3 regions of the Kitasatospora fiedleri genome follow, and region 2 is predicted to be linked to each of the others. Evidence: predicted binding sites of a transcription regulator. Region 2 holds the regulator's gene; each other region holds the start of a gene.
The links. The regulator HrcA, encoded in region 2, represses chaperone genes, less so after heat shock. The targets are predictions, from matches to a motif close to TTNGCACTCNGNNNNNCNGAGTGCNAA.
Positions count from the first base shown of each region.

Region 1 (3,249 bases), 1.8 Mb from region 2:
CGTCCATGGCCCCAGCGTCCCACGAAGGGGTGACCCCGGCGAGAACGCCGCGAGGGCGGCCTCCCGAAGGAGGCCGCCCTCGCGGCGTGAGACTGACCGATCCGGGCCGGTGGGAACCGGCGGTCGGATCAGAAGTCCATGTCACCGCCCGGCATGCCGCCGCCGGCGGCCGCGGCGGCCTTCTCCGGCTTGTCGGCGATGACGGCCTCGGTGGTGAGGAAGAGCGCCGCGATGGAGGCGGCGTTCTGCAGGGCGGAGCGGGTGACCTTGGCGGGGTCGATGATGCCGGAGGCGATCAGGTCGACGTACTCGTTGGTCGCGGCGTTCAGGCCGTGGCCGGCGGGCAGGTTGCGGACCTTCTCGACCACGACGCCGCCCTCGAGGCCGGCGTTGGTGGCGATCTGCTTGATCGGGGCCTCCAGGGCCACGCGGACGATGTTGGCACCGGTGGCCTCGTCGCCCTCCAGCTCCAGCTTCTCGAACGCGACACCGGCCTGGAGCAGGGCGACGCCACCACCGGCGACGATGCCCTCCTCGACGGCGGCCTTGGCGTTGCGCACCGCGTCCTCGATGCGGTGCTTGCGCTCCTTGAGCTCGACCTCGGTCGCGGCGCCGGCCTTGATGACGGCCACGCCGCCCGCGAGCTTCGCCAGGCGCTCCTGGAGCTTCTCGCGGTCGTAGTCCGAGTCGGAGTTCTCGATCTCGGCGCGGATCTGGTTGACCCGGCCGGCGACCTGGTCGCTGTCGCCGCCGCCGTCGACGATGGTGGTCTCGTCCTTGGTGATGACGACCTTGCGGGCGGTGCCCAGCAGGTCCAGGCCGGCGTTCTCGAGCTTGAGGCCGACCTCCTCGGAGATCACGGTGCCGCCGGTCAGGATGGCGATGTCGCCGAGCATGGCCTTGCGGCGGTCGCCGAAGCCCGGGGCCTTGACGGCGACGGACTTGAAGGTGCCGCGGATCTTGTTCACGACCAGGGTGGAGAGGGCCTCGCCCTCAACGTCCTCGGCGATGATGACGAGCGGCTTGCCGCTCTGCATGACCTTCTCCAGCAGCGGGAGGAGGTCCTTGACCGAGGAGATCTTGGAGTTGGCGATGAGGATGTACGGGTCCTCGAAGCTCGCCTCCATGCGCTCCAGGTCGGTGGCGAAGTAGGCGGAGATGTAGCCCTTGTCGAAGCGCATGCCCTCGGTGAGCTCAAGCTCCAGGCCGAAGGTGTTGCTCTCCTCGACGGTGATGACGCCTTCCTTGCCGACCTTGTCCATGGCCTCGGCGATGAGCTCGCCGATCTGGGTGTCGGCGGCCGAGATGGAGGCGGTGGAGGCGATCTGCTCCTTGGTCTCCACGTCCTTGGCCTGGGCCAGCAGCTGGTCGGAGACGGCGGCGACGGCCTTCTCGATGCCGCGCTTGAGGGCCATCGGGTTGGCGCCGGCGGCGACGTTGCGCAGACCCTCGCGGACGAGCGCCTGGGCGAGCACGGTGGCGGTGGTGGTGCCGTCACCCGCGACGTCGTCGGTCTTCTTGGCGACCTCCTTGACCAGCTCGGCGCCGATCTTCTCGTACGGGTCCTCGAGCTCGATCTCCTTGGCGATGGAGACACCGTCGTTGGTGATCGTGGGGGCGCCCCACTTCTTCTCCAGGACGACGTTGCGACCCTTGGGGCCGAGCGTGACCTTCACGGCGTCGGCAAGCTGGTTCATGCCACGCTCAAGGCCGCGGCGGGCTTCCTCGTCAAAGGCGATGATCTTGGCCATCAGAAGTGGTCCTCCGGGACACGGTCGACTGCTCGGACCAAGGGGTGCCCGCGACGGACGGCCCAGGAGAGCGGGGGTCCCTTCCCCTACCGCTTCCGGGGCCTCACCGGCCCGGTCCGTTTGTCACTCTCACGCTGTGAGTGCTAACGCCAATGATTAGCACTCTGGGGTGGCGAGTGCAAGCCCATTCGGCCCCCGCCGACCGTCCCGCCGGGAAACCCGCGGGCGGTCCGGGCGGCCCCGGAAAGGCCGCAGGCCCGCCCCGGACGCGTCGCGTCGGGGGCGGGCCTGCGGTTTCGGTGCGTGCGGGTCCGCCGGGGCCGTCAGGCGCCGGCGGCGCGGACCATGTCGGCCTGCGGACCCTTCTGACCCTGCGAGATCTCGAACTCGACCCGCTGGCCCTCTTCCAGGGTGCGGTAGCCGTCCATCTGGATCGCGCTGTAGTGGACGAACACGTCCGCTCCACCGTCGACCGCGATGAAGCCGTAGCCCTTCTCGGCGTTGAACCACTTGACGGTGCCCTGAGCCATTCCGAACTCCCCTTGTGCTGTGCTGGGCCCTTCAGAGATCCGCAGGACGCGGACCCGGAGGTCTGGAAGACCGGCCTGGGGACTCCCCCCGTACGGCGCAGCCTCTGTCGCGGCTGAATGTATCCGGATATGCGCCCTCTGCAACAGGCCCAATTTCCGGGGAAACCCGCCACCCGGCGGGGGATGTCCCGGGCGAAAGGCGCATCCGCCGACAATTGCGGCGGGACATAACGGACGCGTCACCGCAAAACGCCGGAACAATTCTGACGGCGGCCTGACAGAAGGCGGGGAAAGCCGCCCGGCGCACGTCTCGGGGCGCGGGACGGAAGGCGGCCCGGCCGGGCGGGGCGCGGTGCGGTAATCGAGGATTGAACCGGGCCGGGGAGGGGAACAGCCCTGCCCGGCACTCTACTCCCCGGGCTCCGGCGGAATTCCGGCGGCCCGCCGGACGGGATAACCGCAGGTGCGCGGCCCATTGACCGCGGTACGCACGGAGCCGCCGCCCGGTTACGCACGGAGCCGCCGCCCGGTCCGGGTAATTGAATTCCGGACCGGGCGGCGGCTGCGGGAATGCGGGCCGGGTCAGCAGCCGCCGGCCACCGCCGGAATGATCGACACCGAGGCGCCGTCCTTGATCTCGGTCTCCAGGCCCTCGGCGAAGCGCACGTCGTCGTCGTTCACGTACACGTTGACGAAGCGGCGCAGCTTGCCGCCGTCGTCCAGCAGCCGGGCGGCGATGCCGGCGTGGTGCGCCTCCAGGTCCGCGATGACGGCGGCCAGGGTGGCGCCCTCGGCGGTCACCTCGGCGGCGCCGCCGGTGTAGGTGCGCAGGATGGTCGGGATGCGGACGGTGGCGCTCATGCGGTGCTCCTCGGGGCGTGGGGTGTCCTGCGGCTGGGGGTCAGGCGGTGGCGAGGCCGGCGGCGCGGAAGGACTCCAGCGTCGGGCGGATCACGGCGGTCATGCCG
Region 1 covers NZ_OX419519.1:4,357,840-4,361,088, reverse strand. The annotation lists gene QMQ26_RS20240 (Uma2 family endonuclease) at 1-7, opposite strand, end outside; gene groL (chaperonin GroEL) at 129-1,751, opposite strand; gene QMQ26_RS20230 (cold-shock protein) at 2,075-2,281, opposite strand; gene QMQ26_RS20225 (MoaD/ThiS family protein) at 2,864-3,142, opposite strand; gene thrC (threonine synthase) at 3,183-3,249, opposite strand, start outside.
Region 1: a site for HrcA is predicted at 1,908-1,934, ahead of groL (chaperonin GroEL). Genes of this name have one in related genera too.

Region 2 (3,249 bases):
CGGGCTCAGTGCCCGAGCTCGTCGGAGACCTTCCGCAGCTGGGCGAGGCGCTGCTCCAGCGAGGGGTGGGTGGAGAGCAGCTGGGAGGCGGTCTCCCTGGCGCTCAGCGCCGGGGCGAAGTAGAAGGCGTTGTACGGCTGGGCCTTGCGCAGGTCCTTGGTCGGGATGGCGCCGATCTGCCCGGTCACCTTGGTCAGCGCCGAGGCCAGCGCGGCGGGCCGGCCGGTCAGCTGGGCGGCGGCCCGGTCGGCGGCCAGCTCGCGGTAGCGGGACAGCAGCCTGGTGAGCAGGAAGCTGATCGCGTAGACCACCATCGAGGCCAGCGGGATCAGCACCATGGCGATCGCCGCGTTCTGGTCGTTGCTGTTGCGGTTGCCGCCGCCCATCATGCCGCCGTACAGGGCGATCCTGGTCATCGCGCCGGCCAGCACGCCGAGGAACCCGGCCACCGTCATCACCGCGACGTCCCGGTGCGCGACGTGCGACAGCTCGTGGGCCAGTACGCCCTCCAGTTCCTCCGGCTCCAGCCGGCGCAGCAGGCCGGTGGTCACGCAGATCACCGCGTTCTGCGGGTTGCGGCCGGTGGCGAAGGCGTTGGGCATGTCGTTGTCGGCGACCGCGACCCGCGGCTTGGGCATGTCGGCCAGCGCGCACAGCCGGTCGACCGCGCCGTGCAGCTGCGGGTACTGCTCGGGGGTGACCTGGTGGGCGCCCATCGCCCGTTCGGTGATCTTGTCGGAGAACCAGAACTGCGCGACGAACAGGCCGCCGGAGATCAGCACCACCAGCGGCCAGGCGCCGCGCAGCAGCACGATCAGCAGGCCGGTGAAGCCGACGTAGACCAGCCCGATCAGGAACATGGTGGTGACCATCCGGCCGGTCAGCCCGCGGTCGGGGGTGAACCTGGAGTGCTGTGGCACCGACATCGCTGCTCCTCCTCGTGCCTCGCGCGGTGCCGGACCGCGCTGCCGCGCCGTCCGCCCCGCTCGCCTTCGATGCTGCCACCGGGCGGCCCCGCGGGCACCATCCGAAACGATGGGAATTCGGTGGGAAAGCGACACGTCCCGGGCGCGTCGCCGGTCCTTCGGTCGAGGATCACGGGGGCGGACCGTTCCTGCCGTCAGGCCCGGGCCGTACACTGGCAGGTACGGTCCTGGCACTCTGACCAGTGGAGTGCCAAGCCGGGTCAGACACCGGGTCAACGGACGACGACGGAGGTGCGTGCCCCATGCCGGACGACGGCAAGCCCGACGGCCGACTGATCGACACGCGCCCGACCGCCCGTCCGCTCGACGAGCGGCGCCTCGCGGTGCTCCGGGCGATCGTCCAGGACTACGTGGGCACCGAGGAGCCGGTCGGCTCCAAGGCCCTGGTGGAGCGGCACAACCTCGGCGTCTCCCCGGCCACGGTCCGCAACGACATGTCCGCGCTGGAGGACGACGGGTACATCCACCAGCCGCACACCAGCGCGGGCCGGATCCCCACCGACAAGGGCTACCGGCTCTTCGTCGACCGGCTCGCCGAGGTCAAGCCGATGACCGCCCCCGAGCGCCGGGCGATCCGGCACTTCCTGGAGGGCGCGGTCGACCTGGACGACGTGGTGGCCCGGACGGTGCGGCTGCTCGCCCAGCTCACCCGGCAGGTCGCGGTGGTCCAGTACCCGTCGCTGACCCGCTCCACCGTGCGGCACATCGAACTGGTGTCGCTCACCCCGACCAAGCTGATGCTGGTGCTGATCACCAACACCGGCCGGGTCGAACAGCGCATGGCCGACTGCCCGGCCCCGGTCGGCGAGGCCCTGCTCGGCGACCTGCGGGCCAGGCTCAACGGCATGGCGGGCGGCTGCCGGCTGCCCGAGGTGCCGACCGTCCTGGAGGACCTGCCGGCGAGCTTCGAGCCCGCCGACCGGCCCGCCGTCAGCACCGTGCTGACGGTCCTGTTCGAGGCGCTGGCCGAACAGAACGAGGAACGGATCATGCTGGCGGGCACCGCCAACCTGACGCGTTTCGGCCATGACTTCCCGCTCACCATCCGGCCGGTCCTGGAGGCGCTGGAGGAGCAGGTGGTGCTGTTGCGCCTGCTGGGCGAGACGGCGGACTCGGCGATGACGGTCCGGATCGGCCACGAGATCGCGCACGAGGGGCTCAATTCCACGTCGGTGGTCTCGGTCGGTTACGGTTCGGGCGACCAGAGCGTGGCAAAGCTGGGAGTGATCGGTCCGACCCGGATGGATTACCCGGGCACAATGGGGGCGGTGCGCGCGGTGGCACGGTACGTCGGCCAGATCCTGGCGGAGTCGTAACGGCGCGGCCGCAGCGGAACGGCGCAACAAGCAGCGTGCTGTCGCAGGCACTTCTAGAGGCGGAACAAACCGGAGCATTTGGTGGCCACGGACTACTACGCGGTACTCGGCGTCCGACGCGACGCGGGGCAGGACGAGATCAAGAAGGCGTTCCGGCGCCTCGCCCGTGAACTGCACCCGGACGTCAACCCGGACCCGAAGACGCAGGAGCGGTTCAAGGAGATCAACGCCGCCTACGAGGTGCTCTCCGACCCGCAGAAGCGTCAGGTCTACGACCTCGGCGGCGACCCGCTGTCGCCGAACGGCGGCGGCGCGGGCGGCTTCGGCGCGGGCGCGGCCGGGTTCGGCTTCTCCGACATCATGGACGCCTTCTTCGGCGCCGCGACCGGCCAGCGCGGCCCCCGTTCGCGCACCCGCCGCGGCCAGGACGCCATGATCCGGCTGGAGATCACCCTGGAGGAGGCCGCGTTCGGCACCACCAAGGAACTCCAGGTCGACACCGCCGTCACCTGCACCACCTGCAACGGCGAGGGCGCCGCGCCCGGCACCTCCGCGCAGACCTGCGACATGTGCCGCGGCAAGGGCGAGGTCTCCCAGGTCACCCGGTCCTTCCTGGGCCAGGTCATGACCTCCCGCCCCTGCCCGCAGTGCCAGGGCTTCGGCACCGTCGTCCCCACCCCGTGCCCCGAGTGCGCCGGCGACGGCCGGGTCCGCGCCCGCCGCACCCTCACGGTCAAGATCCCGGCCGGTGTCGACAACGGCACCCGCATCCAGCTGGCCGGGGAGGGCGAGGTCGGCCCCGGCGGCGGCCCCGCCGGCGACCTGTACGTGGAGATCGCCGAGACCAGCCACCCGACCTTCCAGCGGCGCGGCGACGACCTGCACTGCACCGTCACCATCCCGATGACCGCCGCGTCGCTCGGCACCCAGGTGCCGCTGCAGACCCT
Region 2 covers NZ_OX419519.1:2,527,615-2,530,863, reverse strand. The annotation lists gene htpX (zinc metalloprotease HtpX) at 6-926, opposite strand; gene hrcA (heat-inducible transcriptional repressor HrcA) at 1,229-2,302, shown strand; gene dnaJ (molecular chaperone DnaJ) at 2,384-3,249, shown strand, end outside.

Region 3 (3,249 bases), 620 kb from region 2:
GTTCGGCGAACTGCTCGCCCGGATCCAGGAGCAGGGCTTCGCGGTCGCCCGCCTCGACGACTACCTGGCCCGGCCGACCGGCTGACCCAGCATCATCACCGGCCCGGCCGCCGTCCGGGCCACGATCACCGTCACCGCGTTCGGCCCGGCCGGCTTCAGCTGCCGCCGCAGCTCCTCCGGCACCACCGACGCCCCGCGCTTCTTGACCACCACGGTGCCGATCCGGCGCTCCCGCACCAGCGCCCGCAACCGCTTGACCTGGAACGGCAGCACGTCGGTCAGCTCGTACGCCTGCGCGTACGGCGTCGGGCGCAGCTCGTCCGAGGTGACGTACGCGATCATCGGGTCGATCAGCCGGCCGCCTGTCAGCTCCGCCACCTCCGCGACCATCCGGCCCCGGATCACCGCCCCGTCCGGCTCGTACAGGTAGCGGCCCACCGGGCCCACCGGCGGGTCCGGCAGCGCGCCGCCGGACAGCGAGTGCGGGCCCGGCAGCAGCGTCGCCCGGTACGGCTCGGCGGCGGCCGTGCCGAACCACAGCACCGCCTCCTTCACCTCGCCGCGGTCCGACACCCACTCCGCCTCGGCGCCCGCCGGCACCAGCTCGTGCGGGATGCCCGGCGCCACCTTCAACGCCCCGAACGGGGTGCGTCGGGCCGCCTCCACCGCCCAGGACAGCGGCGGCGAGTACGCCTCCGGGTCGAACACCCGGCCCTTCGAGGTGCGCCGCGCCGGGTCGGTGAACACCGCGTCGAAGCCCGCGGCGTCGACGTCCGCGACGTCCGCGCGGCGCACCTCGACCAGCTCCGCCACGCCCAGCGCCGCCGCGTTCGCCCGCGCCACCTCGCAGGTCAGCTCGTCCCGGTCCACCGCCAGCACCGCGATCCCGGCCCGGGCCAGCGCGATCGCGTCCCCGCCGATCCCGCAGCACAGGTCGGCCAGCCGCCGCACCCCCAGCGCCGCGAACCGCCCCGCCCGCCACTCGGCGACCGACCGCCTGGTCGCCTGCTCCACCCCGTGCTGGGTGAAGTACATCGACGCGGCGTCCGCCCCGAACTTCGCCTCCGCCCGCTGCCGCAGCCGGGCCTGCTCGAACGCCGCCCGCACCAGCTCCGCCGGGTACTCCCGCCGCAGCCTGGTCGCCAGCGCCAGCTCCCCGGCCGCCGTGAACCCCCGCAACTCGGCCAGCAGCGCCTGCCCCTGCTCGGTCAGCAGCGCCCGGAACGACTCGATCTCCACCGCACCATTGTCACGGCTCCGGTCAGCGCGCCAGTACCGCGAGCACGGCCGCCGCCAGCGCGGGCCCGGCCAGCCCCACCACCACCGGCGCGATCCGGTAGCCCCGCCGGGCGGTCACCACCACCGACACCGCCGGCACCCCCAGCCCCAGCGCCGCCACCGCGCCGCACAGCAGCACCGCCAGGCCCGCCCCGCCCCCGCGCTCCCCGGCCCCGCCCAGCGCGAACACCAGCACCATGACCGCGTAGGGCACCGCGCACAGCAGCGGCACCGCCAGCGCCAGCAGCCACACCGCGTGCCACACGTCCCGCCCGGTGGACGGGCGCTTCTTCGTCATGCCCCCATCGTGGCAAGGGAATTCGCGCGCCGCCTGAGTACCCGTACTCGGAACCGACCGGGTCGAACGGAAACTCGGGCCCGACTCCGTTGGCACTCTGGTTGACTGAGTGCTAACCGCGTCCTAAGGTCGTACCTGGCACTCCCCCCAGGGAGAGTGCTAACGCGATGAAGCGTGTCCGACCCCCGCGACGGCGGCCGCGCGCAATCGCCACCTACCTGTTAGACAACCCCGTAATCTCCGAAGGGGAGCTCGGACGTGACCACCAGCAGCAAGGTTGCCATCAAGCCGCTCGAGGACCGCATCGTGGTCCAGCCGCTCGACGCCGAGACCACCACCGCCTCCGGCCTGGTGATCCCGGACACCGCCAAGGAGAAGCCCCAGGAGGGCGTCGTCCTGGCCGTCGGCCCGGGCCGCTTCGAGGACGGTCAGCGTCTGCCGCTCGACGTCGCCGTCGGTGACATCGTCCTGTACTCGAAGTACGGCGGCACCGAGGTGAAGTACCAGGGCGAGGAGTACCTCGTCCTCTCGGCCCGCGACGTCCTCGCGATCATCGAGAAGTAAAGACGTCCGACCAGTAGACGTCCCAGCCCGCCCCGGATCCGTGTCGCACTGACAGGGGCCCGGGGCGCGGTTGTTGCTCCACGTACGCAGACCTACCCCTGAGGAAACGGGATCATGGCGAAGACCCTGCAGTTCGACGAGGACGCCCGCCGCTCGCTGGAGCGCGGCGTCAACAAGCTGGCCGACACCGTCAAGGTGACCATCGGCCCCAAGGGCCGCAACGTCGTCATCGACAAGAAGTTCGGCGCCCCCACCATCACCAACGACGGTGTGACCATCGCCCGCGAGGTCGAGCTCGACGACCCGTACGAGAACCTCGGCGCGCAGCTGGTCAAGGAGGTCGCCACCAAGACCAACGACGTCGCGGGCGACGGCACCACCACCGCCACCGTGCTCGCCCAGGCCCTGGTCAACGAGGGCCTGCGCAACGTCGCCGCGGGCGCCGGCCCGGCCGCCCTGAAGAAGGGCATCGACAAGGCCGTCGCCGCCGTCTCCGAGCACCTGCTCTCGGTGGCCCGCGAGATCGAGGGCAAGGACGACATCGCCGCCGTCGCCTCCCTCTCCGCCCAGGACACCCAGGTCGGCGAGCTGATCGCCGAGGCGATCGACAAGGTCGGCAAGGACGGTGTGATCACCGTCGAGGAGTCCAACACCTTCGGCGTCGAGCTCGAGTTCACCGAGGGCATGCAGTTCGACAAGGGCTACCTGTCCCCGTACTTCGTCACCGACGCGGAGCGCCAGGAAGCCGTCCTGGAGGACCCGTACGTCCTGATCAACCAGGGCAAGATCTCCTCCATCCAGGAGCTCCTGCCGCTGCTGGAGAAGGTCCTGCAGGCCGGCGGCTCCCGCCCGCTGCTGATCATCGCCGAGGACGTCGACGGCGAGGCCCTCTCCACCCTGGTGGTCAACAAGATCCGCGGCACCTTCAACGCGGTCGCGGTCAAGGCCCCCGGCTTCGGCGACCGCCGCAAGGCCATCCTCGGCGACATCGCCACCCTCACCGGCGGCCAGGTCGTCTCCGAGGAGGTCGGCCTCAAGCTCGACCAGGTCGGCCTGGAGGTGCTCGGCAGCGCCCGCCGGATCACCGTCACCAAGGACGAGACCATCCT
Region 3 covers NZ_OX419519.1:3,150,869-3,154,117, reverse strand. The annotation lists gene QMQ26_RS14445 (polysaccharide deacetylase family protein) at 1-85, shown strand, start outside; gene QMQ26_RS14440 (class I SAM-dependent methyltransferase) at 61-1,239, opposite strand; gene QMQ26_RS14435 (hypothetical protein) at 1,262-1,576, opposite strand; gene groES (co-chaperone GroES) at 1,835-2,140, shown strand; gene groL (chaperonin GroEL) at 2,255-3,249, shown strand, end outside.
Region 3: a site for HrcA is predicted at 1,666-1,692, ahead of groES (co-chaperone GroES). Genes of this name have one in related genera too.